2 regions of the Streptomyces sp. NPDC101219 genome follow, and region 1 is predicted to be linked to the other one. Evidence: predicted binding sites of a transcription regulator. Region 1 holds the regulator's gene; the other holds the start of a gene.
What was found. Region 1 encodes HspR, which represses chaperone genes until heat shock. Its sites were predicted from a motif close to TTGAGNNNNNNNNNCTCAA; they were not measured.
Positions count from the first base shown of each region.

Region 2: lon (endopeptidase La) is a predicted target of HspR. The motif match lies at 4,862-4,880, and genes of this name have one in related genera.

Region 1 is NZ_JBIWOK010000011.1:2,495-9,650, reverse strand. It holds gene ACIRPP_RS21895 (LuxR C-terminal-related transcriptional regulator) at 1-958, shown strand, start outside; gene ACIRPP_RS21890 (LuxR C-terminal-related transcriptional regulator) at 921-1,958, opposite strand; gene ACIRPP_RS21885 (hypothetical protein) at 2,229-2,408, shown strand; gene ACIRPP_RS21880 (sugar ABC transporter substrate-binding protein) at 2,463-3,584, opposite strand; gene ACIRPP_RS21875 (heat shock protein transcriptional repressor HspR) at 3,890-4,342, opposite strand; gene dnaJ (molecular chaperone DnaJ) at 4,348-5,529, opposite strand; gene grpE (nucleotide exchange factor GrpE) at 5,566-6,243, opposite strand; gene dnaK (molecular chaperone DnaK) at 6,240-7,156, opposite strand, start outside.
Region 2 is NZ_JBIWOK010000006.1:244,484-251,639, reverse strand. It holds gene ACIRPP_RS14155 (protein phosphatase 2C domain-containing protein) at 1-582, shown strand, start outside; gene ACIRPP_RS14150 (MarR family winged helix-turn-helix transcriptional regulator) at 684-1,178, opposite strand; gene ACIRPP_RS14145 (lysozyme) at 1,424-2,287, shown strand; gene lon (endopeptidase La) at 2,425-4,839, opposite strand; gene ACIRPP_RS14135 (spermidine synthase) at 4,963-5,667, shown strand; gene ACIRPP_RS14130 (response regulator transcription factor) at 5,791-6,531, shown strand; gene ACIRPP_RS14125 (HAMP domain-containing sensor histidine kinase) at 6,528-7,156, shown strand, end outside.

The DNA.
Region 1 (7,156 bases):
GCTCTGCGACGAGGCGGTGGAGCTGTACGCCGACGCACTGCGCTCGGGCCACGTGCCCGCCGCCCGGGCCCGCACGGCGCCCTGCCTGCTCGACCTCTCCCTGCTGCATCCGGCTGTCGGCGACCCCGGCCGGCTCGAACCGGTCGCCCCGGCCGCCGCCCTGCACCGGATGCTGCGCGTCTCCGGTGAGCGGATCGCCCGCGAACGACGCCGCGAGGAACAGCTCGCCGAGACCTTCCGCCCGCTCATCGGCCTCGCGCTGGGCGGCACGGCCGCCACGGCGTCCGAGAGCCTGCGCGTGATCAGCGGGCGGCCGGGCATCAACCAGGCCATCGGGGAGGCCATGGAGAACACCTCCGAGGAACTCCTCGCCGTCCAGCCCCGTACCGGACGCACCAGCAAGCGGGGCGAGGCCGCCGACGCGATCGCCCTGCCCCGGGACCAGGCGCTGCTGGACCGCGGGGCCCGCATCCGCACCCTCTACCAGCACACCCTGCGCCACTTCCCGTCCATCACCGCCCGCTACGAGAGCCTGCGGGGCGACGTCGAGGCCCGCACGCTGGACGAGGTCACCGAACGGCTCATCGTCCTCGACCGCACCGTGGCCTTCATCCCCGCCAACTCCGACCAGACCCTGGCCCTGGAGATCCGCCACCCGGCGATCGTGGAGTACTTGGGCACCGTCTTCGAGCGCCTGTGGCGGCTGGCCAGCCCGATGCACCCGCGGGCGGGCGCGGTCGAGCAGCCCGCACGCAACGGCGTCACCCCCCGCCAGCGCGCCATCGCCGAACTCCTCACCGAGGGCCACACCGACGCCGTCATCGCCGAACGCCTCGGCATGAACATCCGTACCGCCCGCGTCCACATCGCCAAGCTGGCCGCCACCCTGGGCAGCAGCAGCCGGGCGCAGCTCGGCTATCTCATCGCACGCTCGGGGATCCTCGACCCGGAACCGTGAGCGGGGCCGCCGGTCGGGGCCGGGGGCCGTCCAGGCCGGCCTGGGCGATGCGGACACCCAACTGCGTGCGGCTGGCCGCGCCCAGGGTCTCGGAGAGCCGGGCGATGTGCGCGCGGCAGGTGCGCACGCTGATGCCGAGGCGCTCGGCGATGACCGCGTCCTGGTGGCCCTCCGCCAGCAGCGCCGCGATGGACTGCTCGCGGTGCGAGATGCCCTCGATGCCGGTGTCGGGCAGCGGGGCCGTCAACGGGATGGCCAGCCGCCACAGGCGCTCGAAGACCGTGCCCAGGTACTCCACCAGCGCCGGGTGCCGCAGCTCCAGCGCCATCGTGCGCTCGGAGTTGGCGGGGATGAAGGCGACCGTGCGGTCGAAGAGGATCAGCCGCTCGATCACCTCGTCGAGCGTGCGTGCCTCGACCGCGTCGCCCATCAGCTCCAGGTAGGAGAGCAACCCGTGGCCGTGCCGCGCCACATGCGTGTACAGGTCCCGCATGCGCACGCCGCGGCCCCGCAGCGCCATCGCCCGGTGCATGCCCTCCGACAGCTCCGCCTCCCGCCGGATGCCGCCGGGCTGCACGGTCAGCACCTCGGCGGTGCACGCCTGCGTCGCCTCGTCCATCGCGGCCTGGATGCGGGCCAGTCCGTCCAGCACCCGGATCGCCGGGCCCTCCGCCGACACCGCCGGCGGCACGTGGCGGCCCAGACCGGCGTACCACTCGAACGCCTCCACGGCCGCCCCGACCCGGCGCTGGCTCTCACTGACCTCGTCGTACATGCCGCGCAGCAGCCGGGTCATGACCTCCTGCGGGGAGGTCGGCACCAGCCAGTCCATGTCGTCCGGATCGGGGTGCAGCAGGGCCAGTTCCAGCAGGCACGGCACGGGCTCCGCGTCCCGGCGCGGCACCCGTCCGCGGCGCACGGCGCGGGAGTAGACGCGGTCCCCGGCCTCGCACAGCCGGTCAGCACCGTGCGGATGCCCGTCCGTCCCGTGCCCGGCCATCGCCCGTCCCACCCCCGGTTGCGCCGCATTCCGAAGCGCAACTATGCGCGGACGGAACGTGATCCGCAACACGACTCCCGCACGCGCCGGTCACGAGAAGTCCCCATCCGTCCCGGTATTCCCCCTCTCAGGTATGACGTGCCGCAACAAGATGAGGGTGGTGACGGCGCACGGCCGGTGCCAAGGTCGGTGCACCGGGGGAAACCGCCCCGGGACCGCCGCGCCGGCGGTCCCGGGAGCGACGCGTGACGGGGGAAGGTGCGCACCACTGTGACCAGGTGGGAAAGCGAACAGCCGGGCACCCGGGCGGCGTCGGCCGCTCCGCCGCCCGAGGTGCACGGCACGGAACGCGTCGTGTCCGCTCCCGGTCCGGGTCTGTTCACGGACCGGGAGCGGGAGTGGCTCAGGCTGCTGGGCGAGGAGTGTCCGCCCGATTCCCCCGCTCCTTGAACGCGCGGCTCCGGCCGTCCCCCCGGCCGGGGCCGCGCCTTCCCGCGCGGGGGTCTACTTCAGACCGATCGCGCTGCACGCCGCCTTGTACTTGGCGGTGCAGATGTCCGACTTGGTGTAGATGCCGTCGGCGATGACGGTGTCCTCGATGTTGTCCTGCGTCAGCGCCACCACGGGCACGAGCTGGGCCGGGATGTTCTTGTCCGTGGGGCTGTCCACCCGCTCCCGGGTCAGCGCGTCGAACTGGATGGACCGGCCCTGGACCTTCGCCACCGCCATCTCGGCGGCGCTCTCCGCCTCTTCGGGGTAGGACTTGTACACGCTCATGTACTGCTCGCCGCTGATGATGCGCTGCACGGCCGCGAGTTCGGCGTCCTGGCCGGTGATCGGGGGCATGTCGGTCACCCCGGCGGTCTGCAGGGCCTTGATGATGCCGCCGGCCATGCCGTCGTTGGCGGAGTAGACCGCGGCGATGTCGTCCTTGCCGATGGCGTTGATCGCCTCGGTCATGTTGGCCTCGGCGTTCTCCGGCTTCCAGTCCTTGGTGTCGTAGGACTTGGCGATGGTCACCTTGCCCTTGAGCTCGGACAGCGCGCCCGCCTTGAACTGCTTGGCGTTGGGGTCCGTCGACGAGCCGTTCATCATCACGATCTTGTCGGTGAGGTCGCCCTTCTCACCGAGCGACTCCAGCAGCGAGCGTCCCTGCACCTCGCCGACCAGCTCGTTGTCGAAGGAGATGTACGCGTCGATCGGGCCCTCGGCCAGCCGGTCGTAGGCGATGACCGGGATGCCCGCGTCCTTGGCCCGCTTCACCCCGTCGGCGATCGCCTTCGAGTCGACCGCGTCGAGCACGATGACGTCGACCTTGTCGTCGATCATCCGCTGCATCTGCCCGGCCTGCTTGTCCGCGCTCGCGTCCGCGTTGGCGTAGTCGACCTTGCCCTTGCCGTTGGTGAGCGAGTCCACCTTCTTCTTGAAGATGGGGTAGTCGAACTGCTCGTAGCGGGTGTTGGACTTCTCCGGGAGCAGCAGGCCGACCCTGATGTCGTTGCCCTTGGCCGGACTCGCGTCGTCGCTGCTTCCCGTCGCGTCGAGCATGCCGCAGCCGGCGAGCACGACGGACAACGAGGTGACAGCCACGACGGATATGGCATTGCGACGCATGCGACAGCTCACTTCGGGGTGCGTTCGGGACGTGGGCACAACTTTGCGACCCTTGTGACTGAAAGCCAACGCTTCAGCCACCACTGGAGTCAAGTGGAACCACTTAACGAGATGGACACATCACGGTCCGCTGAACTCGTGAGGGCCTCGCGAAGGGGGCATGGAGGTTCTCCGGACGTCCCTGCATGCGTCCCGCACAGCCGTGAGCGGAATGCGCGTGGGCGGTCGAGGAAGCGCCACAGCACCCTTCACACGCGCGGGAGCCCGGAGGCAGGTGAACCTCCGGGCTCCACGCGTGTCTTCACCGGCCGCCGGTGTCAGTCGGCCTGCTGCTGCCGCTTCGGCCGCCACACCACCAGCGCGCTGGTCTGCTGGACCTCCTGGTAGGGCACCAGGTCACGCCGGTAGGAGGCGTGCACGGCGGCCTCGCGCTGACGCATCGCCGCGGCGGCCCCGTCCACGGCGTCCTCCAGCTCGGCCACCCGGGCCTGGAGGGCGGCGACCTGGTTCTCCAGTTCGATGATGCGCTTGATACCGGCCAGGTTGATGCCCTCGGTCTGCGACAACTGCTGCACCTGACGGAGCAGTTCGATGTCGCGGGCCGAGTAGCGCCGGCCCCGGCCGGCCGTGCGGTCCGGGGACACCAGCCCCAGACGGTCGTACTGACGCAGGGTCTGCGGGTGCAGACCGGAGAGCTGGGCCGCCACCGAGATGACGTAGACCGGAGTGTCCTGGGTCAGTTCATACGGGTTGCGTCGACGGCCGTCCATCTGTATCAAGCTCCCTTCGCGGCCTGGAACAGATCCGCCCGCGGATCCTCGTCCGCGGTCGCCTCGCGATACGCCTCCAGCGCGTCGCGAGCCTTCCCCGACAGGTCCCCCGGAACACTCACCTCGACGGTGACCAGCAGATCACCGCGGGTGCCGTCCTTGCGGACCGCGCCCTTGCCCCGCGCCCGCATGGTGCGGCCGTTGGGCGTGCCCGGCGGCAGCTTCAGCGTGACCGGAGGGCCTCCCAGGGTCGGGACCCGGATCTCGCCGCCGAGCGCCGCCTCCGGATAGGTGACCGGCACGGTGACGGTGAGGTTGTCGCCCTTGCGCCCGAACACCGGGTGGGTGCCGACGTGCACGACGACGTACAGGTCACCCGCGGGACCACCGCGCTCGCCCGGGGCGCCCTTGCCGCGCAGCCGGATGCGCTGCCCGTCGCTGACGCCCGCGGGAATGCGCACCTGCATGGTCCGCGAGGACTTGGCCCGGCCGCTGCCCTTGCAGACGTCGCAGGCGTGCTCCGCGATCAGCCCGCGGCCCTTGCAGTCGGGGCACGGGTCGGTCAGGGAGAAGCCGCCCCCGCTGCCCCGCGCGACCTGCCCGGTACCGACGCAGGTCGGGCACACGCGCGGTGTGCCGTTCTTGTCGCCGGTGCCGGAACAGGCCTTGCAGGGCTGCTGCGAGGACATGCGCAGCGGGACCGTCGCGCCCTCGATCGCCTCGGTGAAGCTGAGGGTGACCTCGGACTCGATGTCCTGCCCGCGCCGCGGCTGGGTGCGCGTGGTGCCCGCGCCGCCCCGGTTGAACAGGCCCCCGAAGACGTCACCGAGGCCGCCGCCGAAGCCGCCGGCCCCGGCCTGGCCGCCGCCCTGGGCGCCCCCGAAGAGGTCGCCCAGGTCGAAGTTGAAGGAGCCGCCGCCCGCCCCGGGGCCGGGACGGAACCCGCCGCTGCCGAACAGCGCGCGGGCCTCGTCGTACTCCTTGCGCTTCTTGGGGTCGCCGAGGATGTCGTTCGCCTCGGAGATCTCCTTGAAGCGCTCCTCCGCCTTGGCGTTGCCCTTGTTGGCGTCCGGGTGGAACTCGCGGGCGAGCTTCCGGTACGCCTTCTTGATCTCGGCCTCGGTGGCGTCCTTGGGGACGCCGAGGACCTTGTAGTAGTCCTTCTCGATGAAGTCCTTCGTGCTCATCCCCGACGTCCCTCCTTCCGCGTGTCCTTCGCGACGTCAGCCCTCCTCCGGGCCACCGGTCTCCTTGTCGTCCTCCGCCTCGGCCTGCTGCTCCTCGGCCTGCTTGGCCGGCTGCGCGCCCGGCTGGGGCTCGGCGACGGCCACCCGCGCGGGGCGGATGGTGCGCTCGCCGATGCGATACCCGGGCTGCAGGATCGCCACGCACGTCGTCTCGGTGACGTCCGGGGCGTAGGAGTGCATCAGGGCCTCGTGGATCGTCGGGTCGAAGGGCTCGCCCTCCTTGCCGAACTGCTGCAGGCCCATCTTCGCGAGCGTGCCCTCCAGCGATTCGGCGACGGACTTGAACCCGCCGACCAGTTCGCCGTGGTCCCGCGCGCGGCCGATGTCGTCGACCACGGGCAGCAGTTCGCCGAGGATGTTGGCGACCGCCGCCTCCTTCACGGCGACCCGGTCCCGCTCCACGCGGCGACGGTAGTTCTGGTACTCGGCCTGGAGGCGCTGGAGGTCCGCGGTGCGCTCGTTGAGCGCGGTGCGCACCTGGTCCAGCTGGGCCACCAGGCCCGCGTTCTGACCCGCGTCCCCGACCTCGGCCGCCCCCTCCTCGGTGGAGGAGGGAGTGGCGGCGGCCGTCGGCTCGGTGTCGTCGGAAGAGGCGGGAACGTCGGGCTGCTGCGGCTGCTGCTGCTCGTCGAAGCCCGGAGTCTCTTCCGTCACGCCGCACCGTCCTTGCGTTCGTCGTCCACGATCTCGGCATCGACCACATCGTCGTCCGCCTTGGCGTCACCGGCATCCGGACCGGCTCCGGCGGAGGCACCGGCGGCCTGCGCGCCCTGGGCGTCGGCGTACATGGCCTGGCCCAGCTTCTGGGAGACGGCCGCGACCTTCTCGGTGGCGGTACGGATCTCGGCGGTGTCGTCGCCCTTGAGCTTCTCCTTCAGCTCGGCGACGGCGGACTCGACCTCGGTCTTGATCTCGCCGGGCACCTTGTCCGCGTTGTCGGCCAGGAACTTCTCCGTCTGGTAGACGAGCTGCTCGCCCTGGTTGCGGGACTCGGCGGCCTCGCGGCGGGCGTGGTCCTCCTCCGCGTACTTCTCGGCCTCCTGGCGCATCCGGTCGACCTCGTCCTTCGGCAGCGAGGAGCCGCCGGTGACGGTCATCTTCTGCTCCTTGCCGGTGCCGAGGTCCTTCGCCGTGACGTGCATGATGCCGTTGGCGTCGATGTCGAAGGAGACCTCGATCTGCGGGACGCCACGGGGCGCCGGCGGCAGACCGGTCAGCTCGAACATGCCCAGCTTCTTGTTGTACGCGGCGATCTCGCGCTCGCCCTGGTAGACCTGGATCTGCACGGACGGCTGGTTGTCCTCGGCCGTCGTGAAGATCTCGGAGCGCTTGGTCGGGATCGTGGTGTTGCGCTCGATCAGCTTGGTCATGATGCCGCCCTTGGTCTCGATACCGAGGGACAGCGGGGTGACGTCGAGCAGCAGGACGTCCTTGACCTCGCCCTTGAGCACACCGGCCTGGAGCGCGGCACCGATCGAGACGACCTCGTCCGGGTTCACACCCTTGTTGGCCTCCTTGCCGCCGGTCATCTCCTTGACGAGCTCGGCGACGGCGGGCATACGGGTGG
Region 2 (7,156 bases), on a different contig from region 1:
TCGCTGCCCGACGTGCCGCTGGCCGATCTGCTGGCCCGGGCGATCTCGCGGACCGCCGCGGCCCACGCCGACACCTGTGACCTTTCTCACCCCCGCACCCCGCAGGCAACCGTGGTGCTGGCCCGCTGGTCGCCGGGCCGGGTGGAGTACCTGGTGCTCTCCGACTCGGCGCTGCTGGTGGAGTCGGCCGGCGGCGCGGTCACGGCCGTGCTGGACGACCGGCTGGCCCTGCTCCCCCGCTCGGCGCTGGCGACGGACGCGCTGGTGGACGCCACGGTGCGCAACCGGGAGGGCGGCTTCTTCACGGCGGCGGCCGATCCGTCGGTGTCCGCCCGGGCGGTGACCGGGTCCCTGCCGCGCGAGGAGGTGCGCTCCCTGGCCGCGCTGACGGACGGCGCCACCCGCTGGGTGGACCGGTTCGGCGAGGGCGACTGGACGGACTGCCTGGCCCTGATCCGCAAGGAGGGTGCGCAGGTCCTGGTGGACCGGGTGCGGGCACGGGAGCGGGCGGACACGGAGCGGGTGCTGCTGGGGGGGAGCAAGACCCACGACGACGCGACCGTGGTGTTCGTGGAGCTGTGAGGCCGGGCCCGCGGCGGGGATGCTCGTGGAGCTGTGAGGCCGGGCCCGCGGCCGGGATGCTCGTGGAGCTGTGAGGCCGGGACGCCGAGGGGCAGGCCGGGTTACTTCTCCATCCCCTGGTTGAGCCGGCCGAGCAGCCGGGCGAGTTCCGTGACCTCGGCCGGGTCCCAGTGGGCGAGGCGGCCGGCGTAGCGGGCGCGGCGGGCCTCGCGGACCCGGCCGACCCGGTCGCGGCCCTCCTCGGTCAGCGCGACCAGCCAGGCCCGGCCGTCGGCGGGGTCGGGTTCGCGGGCGACGAGGCCGAGGTCCTCGAGCGCATGGAGCTGCCGGGACATCGTGGCCTTGCCGACGCCGATGTAGGCGGCGAGTTCGGTGGCCCGCTGCTTGCCGCATTCATCCAGACGGACGAGCAGCCCGTAGGCGGAGGACTCCAGGTCCGGGTGCACCTCGCGGGCCATCTCCCCCTGGTTGGCCCGGGCGCGTCGCAGCAGCACCGTCAACTCCCGTTCCAGGGCGAGGAATGCGGGCTGTTCCAGGTGGGTTCCGGATGCCGGCGTGGCGGCCTGGTCACCGCCGCCGATTCCGTCTTCGTGCACGTCAGCCCCTGCCTAGGTCTTTCGGGTGGTGAGTGTCGCGCCAAGTGGCGACGTCGTCGCGGCTTGGCCAGTATTTCGCAGGCGTAGACCAACGGCAGCTTCCGGACGTTTCGTCCACCCCCGCGTTCTCCCTGCGCAGCTTCTCTATCAGGCACCTGGGTGGCATGCCCACAACATGCGATGTGGGTCACATTCCGGATTCGGCCCGACCCCACACCGGCCCACCGACCTACGGAGACACGTCCATGCCCCTCCGCAGAACCCGCGCGTCGCGCGCCGCCGGCGCGTCCGGCTCCCCCCGCATATCCCGCGCCTCCCGCACGACCGTCGCGGCGGCGACCCTGCTCGCGCTCCTCTCCCTCCCCCACACGGCCCTGGCCGACGAACCCGGCCCCGTCTCTCCCCCGCGCGGGTCCGCGTACATGGGCATGGGCGTCGTCGCCCACGACGGCCGCGACGGCACCCCGCCCACCGACCGCGTCACCCAGACGGAGGGCGTGGACGTCTCCAGCCACCAGGGCAACGTCGCCTGGCAGACGCTGTGGAACAGCGGAGTGAAGTGGGCCTTCGTCAAGGCCACCGAGGGCACGTACTACCGGAACCCCTACTTCGGGCAGCAGTACAACGGCTCCTACGACGTGGGCATGATCCGCGGCGCCTACCACTTCGCCACCCCCGACACCGCCAGCGGCGCCGCCCAGGCCGACTACTTCGTCGACAACGGCGGCGGCTGGAGCCCCGACGGCCGGACCCTGCCGGGCGCGCTCGACATCGAGTGGAACCCGTACGGCGACGCCTGCTACGGCAAGTCGCCCAGCGGGATGGTGAGCTGGATCAGCGACTTCCTGGACCGCTACCGGGCGCGCACCGGACGCCACGCCGTGATCTACACGGCGACGAGCTGGTGGAAGCAGTGCACCGGCAACTACGCGGGCTTCGCCGCCACGACCCCGCTGTGGATCGCCCGGTACGCCTCCGCCGTGGGCGAACTGCCCGCCGGCTGGGGCGCCTACACGATGTGGCAGTACACCTCGACCGGCCCGACCGTCGGCGACCACAACCGGTTCAACGGCACCGTCGACCGGGTCCGCGCCCTCGCCCTGGGCTGAGCCGCGCCCGCGGCACCGTCGACCGGGTCCGCGCCCTCGCCCTGGGCTGAGCCGCGCCCGCCCGGGGAGGTCCGGGCGCACGGAGAGGCCCGGGCCTCCCTCACGGAGCCCGGGCCTCCCGCGTCCGGCCACCGCCGTCACACGGCGACCGGAACCTCCGGCGCGGCGCCGCGGGCGGCCGGCGCCAGCGCCAGCTCGAGGACCTGGCGGACGTCCGTGACGGCGTGGACGTCCAGCTTGTCCAGCACCTCCTCGGGCACGTCGTCCAGGTCGGGCTCGTTGCGCTTGGGGATGATCACCGTGGTGATCCCCGCCCGGTGCGCCGCGAGCAGCTTCTGCTTCACCCCGCCGATCGGCAGCACCCGCCCGGTCAGCGAGACCTCGCCGGTCATCGCCACATCGGTGCGGACCAGGCGGCCGGAGAGCAGCGAGGCCAGCGCGGTGGTCATCGTGACGCCCGCGCTCGGGCCGTCCTTGGGCACCGCGCCCGCCGGGAAGTGGATGTGCGCTCCCCGGTCCTTCAGGTCGCCCACCGGCAGCTCCAGCTCGGCGCCGTGGCTGCGCAGGAAGCTCAGGGCGATCTGCGCGGACTCCTTCATCACGTCACCCAGCTGGCCGGTCAGGGTCAGCCCGGCGGCGCCCGTCTCGGGGTCGGCCAGGGACGCCTCCACGTAGAGCACGTCGCCGCCCGCGCCGGTCACCGCGAGCCCGGTCGCCACGCCCGGCACGGAGGTGCGGCGCTCGGCCGGGTCCTGGGCGGACTCGGGCACGTGGTGCGGCCGTCCGATCAGACCGCGCAGGTCGTCCTCGGTCACCGTGAAGGGCAGCTCGCGCTCGCCCAGTTCGTGCTGGGCGGCGACCTTGCGCAGCAGCCGGGCGACGGACCGCTCCAGATTCCGCACGCCCGCCTCGCGGGTGTACTCGCCGGCCAGCCTGCGCAGCGCGCCCTCCGCCAGCGTCACCTCGTCGGCGGCCAGTCCGGCGCGCTCCAGCTGACGCGGGAGCAGGTGGTCGCGGGCGATGACGACCTTCTCGTCCTCGGTGTAGCCGTCCAGCCGGACGATCTCCATGCGGTCCGCCAGGGCCTCCGGGATGGCCTCCAGGACGTTGGCGGTGGCGAGGAAGACGACGTCGGACAGGTCCAGTTCGACCTCCAGGTAGTGGTCCCGGAAGGTGTGGTTCTGGGCCGGGTCGAGGACCTCCAGCAGGGCGGCCGAGGGGTCGCCGCGGAAGTCGGAGCCGACCTTGTCGATCTCGTCGAGCAGGACGACCGGGTTCATCGACCCGGCCTCCTTGATGGCCCGCACGATGCGGCCGGGCAGGGCGCCGACGTAGGTGCGCCGGTGGCCGCGGATCTCGGCCTCGTCGCGGACACCGCCGAGGGCGACCCGGACGAACTTGCGGCCCATGGCGTGGGCGACGGACTCGCCGAGGCTGGTCTTGCCGACGCCGGGCGGGCCCACCAGGGCGAGCACGGCGCCGCCGCGGCGCCCGCCGACCACGCCGAGTCCGCGCTCGGCGCGTCGCTTGCGGACCGCCAGGTACTCGGTGATGCGCTCCTTGACGTCCTGCAGGCCCGCGTGCTCGGCGTCGAGCACGGCCTGGGCGCCGCGGATGTCGTAGGCGTCCTCGGTGTGCTCGTTCCACGGCATCTCGAGGACGGTGTCGAGCCAGGTGCGGATCCAGGAGCCCTCGGGCGACTGGTCGGAGGCGCGCTCCAGCTTGTCGACCTCCTTGAGGGCGGCCTCCCGGACCTTCTCGGGCAGGTCGGCGGCCTCGACGCGGGCGCGGTAGTCGTCGGACTCCTCGCCCTCCTGCTCGCCGTTCAGCTCGCGCAGTTCCTTGCGGACGGCCTCCAGCTGGCGGCGCAGCAGGAACTCCCGCTGCTGCTTGTCGACGCCCTCCTGGACGTCCTTGGCGATGGACTCGGCGACGTCCTGCTCGGCGAGGTGGTCGCGCAGCTGCTGGGTGGCCAGCTTCAGCCGGGCCACCGGGTCGGCGGTCTCCAGCAGGGCCACCTTCTGCTCGGTAGACAGGAACGGGGAGTATCCGGAGTTGTCGGCGAGCGCGGAGACGTCGTCGATGGCCTGGACCCGGTCCACGACCTGCCAGGCGCCGCGCTTGCGCAGCCATGCGGTGGCCAGCGCCTTGTACTCCTTGACCAGCTCGGCCACCTGGCCCGGCAGGGGGTCGGGCACGCTCTCCTCGATGCGGGTGCCCTCCACCCACAGCGCCGCGCCCGGCCCGGTGGTGCCGGCGCCGATGCGGACGCGGTCGCGGCCCCGAATCAGGGCGCCGGGGTCGCCGTCGGCCAGTCGTCCGACCTGCTCGACCGTGCCCAGCACGCCGGTGCCGGCGTAGGTGCCGTCGATGCGCGGAACCAGCAGGACCCGGGGCTTGCCGGGCGCGGACCGGGCGGCGGCCTGGGCGGCCTCGACCGCGGCGCGCACGTCGGTGTCGCTCAGGTCCAGCGGGACCACCATCCCGGGCAGCACGACCTCGTCGTCGAGCGGCAGCACGGGCAGGGCGAGCGGTGTGGACTCAGTAGCCATGATCTCCCCTTCGGCAGTCAAGTTGAGTTCTACCGACTCAATACAGGGGCTCAGCCGAATGTTCCCGGGCACCCGTTCGCTGTGAGCGATCACCGCGGCGGGGGCTCCTGCCAAGATGAACGCATGTCCACCCCGTACGTCATCCCCGAAGTCCTGGACCGCCGTCAGGGCCCGTACGGCGAGGTCGCGCTGCGCCGCCACGGAAACCTGCTCCAGATCATCGCGAACGGCTGCTTCCTGATGGACACCTCCGACGGGCGCTCGGAGCGGCTCCTCGTCGACGCCGCGCTGGAGGCGCTGGACGCGGCCGACGCGGCAGGGGGTCGGGAGCCGCGCCCGGGGCCGCGCGTCCTGATCGGCGGACTGGGCGTGGGCTTCTCGCTCGCCCACGCCGCCACCCAGGAACGGTGGGGAAGGATCACGGTGGTGGAGCGCGAACCGGCCATCATCGACTGGCACCGCGACGGCCCGCTGGCCCCGCTGTCCGCCGAGGCCCTCGCCGACCCGCGCACGGAGATCGTCGAGACGGACCTGGTGGCGTACGTCAATGAGACTTCGGACACGTTCGACGCGCTCTGCCTCGACATCGACAACGGCCCCGACTGGACGGTCACCGAGGACAACGAGGGCCTCTACACGCCCACCGGACTCGCGGCGTGCGCACGGGTGTTGAGGCCGGACGGGGTGCTGGCGGTGTGGTCGGCCAAGCCGTCTCCGGAATTCGAGGGAACCTTGCGGAATGCCGGGTTCCGGCAGGTGCGTACCGAAGAGATCCCCGTTGCCCGGGGCGTTCCCGACGTCGTGCATCTCGCCGTCCGCCCTGGATAGCAAAGGCGCCGTGACTCCCCGTACGCTGCTGCCCTGACGCGGATCTTTCCGCGTCGATCGCACTCATGGGCAGAGCACGGATCACCCCACGGATTCCGGAAAAGCACACTTCAGGGGCGGGCGATGGAGCAGACACACACCTCCCACAACGGCACGGCGACGACGGCCCCCGGCGCGCAGCGCCGGGTTCTGGTGGTCGAGGACGACGCGACGATCGTGGACGCCATCGCGACCCGCCTGCGCGCCGAGGGATTTCTGGTGCAAACGGCGGGCGACGGCCCGTCCGCCGTGGACACGGCCGAGGCGTGGCAGCCCGACCTGCTGATCCTCGACATCATGCTGCCGGGCTTCGACGGGCTGGAGGTCTGCCGGCGCGTCCAGGCCCAGCGGCCGGTGCCGGTGCTGATGCTCACCGCGCGGGACGACGAGACGGACATGCTGGTCGGGCTCGGCGTCGGCGCCGACGACTACATGACCAAGCCGTTCTCCATGCGGGAGCTGGCGGCCCGGGTGCACGTCCTGCTGCGCCGCATGGAGCGGGCGGCCCTGGCGGCCACCACCCCGCGCAGCGGCATCCTGCGGCTGGGCGAGCTGGAGATCGACCATGCGCAGCGCAGGGTGCGGGTGCGCAGCGAGGACGTCCACCTCACGCCCACCGAGTTCGACCTCCTGGTGTGCCTGGCGAACACCCCGCGCGCGGTGCTCTCCCGCGAGCAGCTGCTCGCGGAGGTCTGGGACTGGGCGGACGCCTCCGGCACCCGGACCGTGGACAGCCACATCAAGGCGCTGCGCCGCAAGATCGGCGCCGAGCGCATCCGTACCGTGCACGGCGTCGGGTACGCCCTGGAGACGCCGACGCCATGAGCGGCGGGCCGGCCGGACGCAGAGGTCCCGGGGACCCCGAGCCCTGGGGCGGTGTACGCCCGTTCTCGATCAAGACGAAGCTGGGCGCGCTGGTCGTCGTCTCCGTGCTGATCACCACCGGTCTGTCGGTGATCGCGGTGCACACCAAGACGGAGCTGCGCTTCATCACCGTCTTCTCGATGATCGCCACCCTGCTCATCACGCAGTTCGTCGCCCATTCGCTCACCGCGCCGCTGGACGACATGAACGCGGTGGCCCGGTCCATCTCGCACGGCGACTACACCCGCAGGGTGCGGGAGAACCGCCGGGACGAGCTGGGCGACCTGGCCCAGACGATCAACGCCATGGCCGACGAGCTGGAGGCCCAGGACCTCCAGCGCAAGGAGTTGGTGGCCAACGTCTCGCACGAGCTGCGCACGCCCATCGCGGGACTGCGCGCGGTGCTGGAGAACATCGTCGACGGCCTCACGGAGGCCGACCCGGAGACCATGCGCACCGCGCTGAAGCAGACCGAGCGCCTGGGCCGGCTGGTGGAGACGCTGCTCGACCTGTCCCGGCTGGACAACGGCGTCGTCCCGCTGCGCAAGCGGCGCTTCGAGGTGTGGCCGTACCTGTCGGGCGTGCT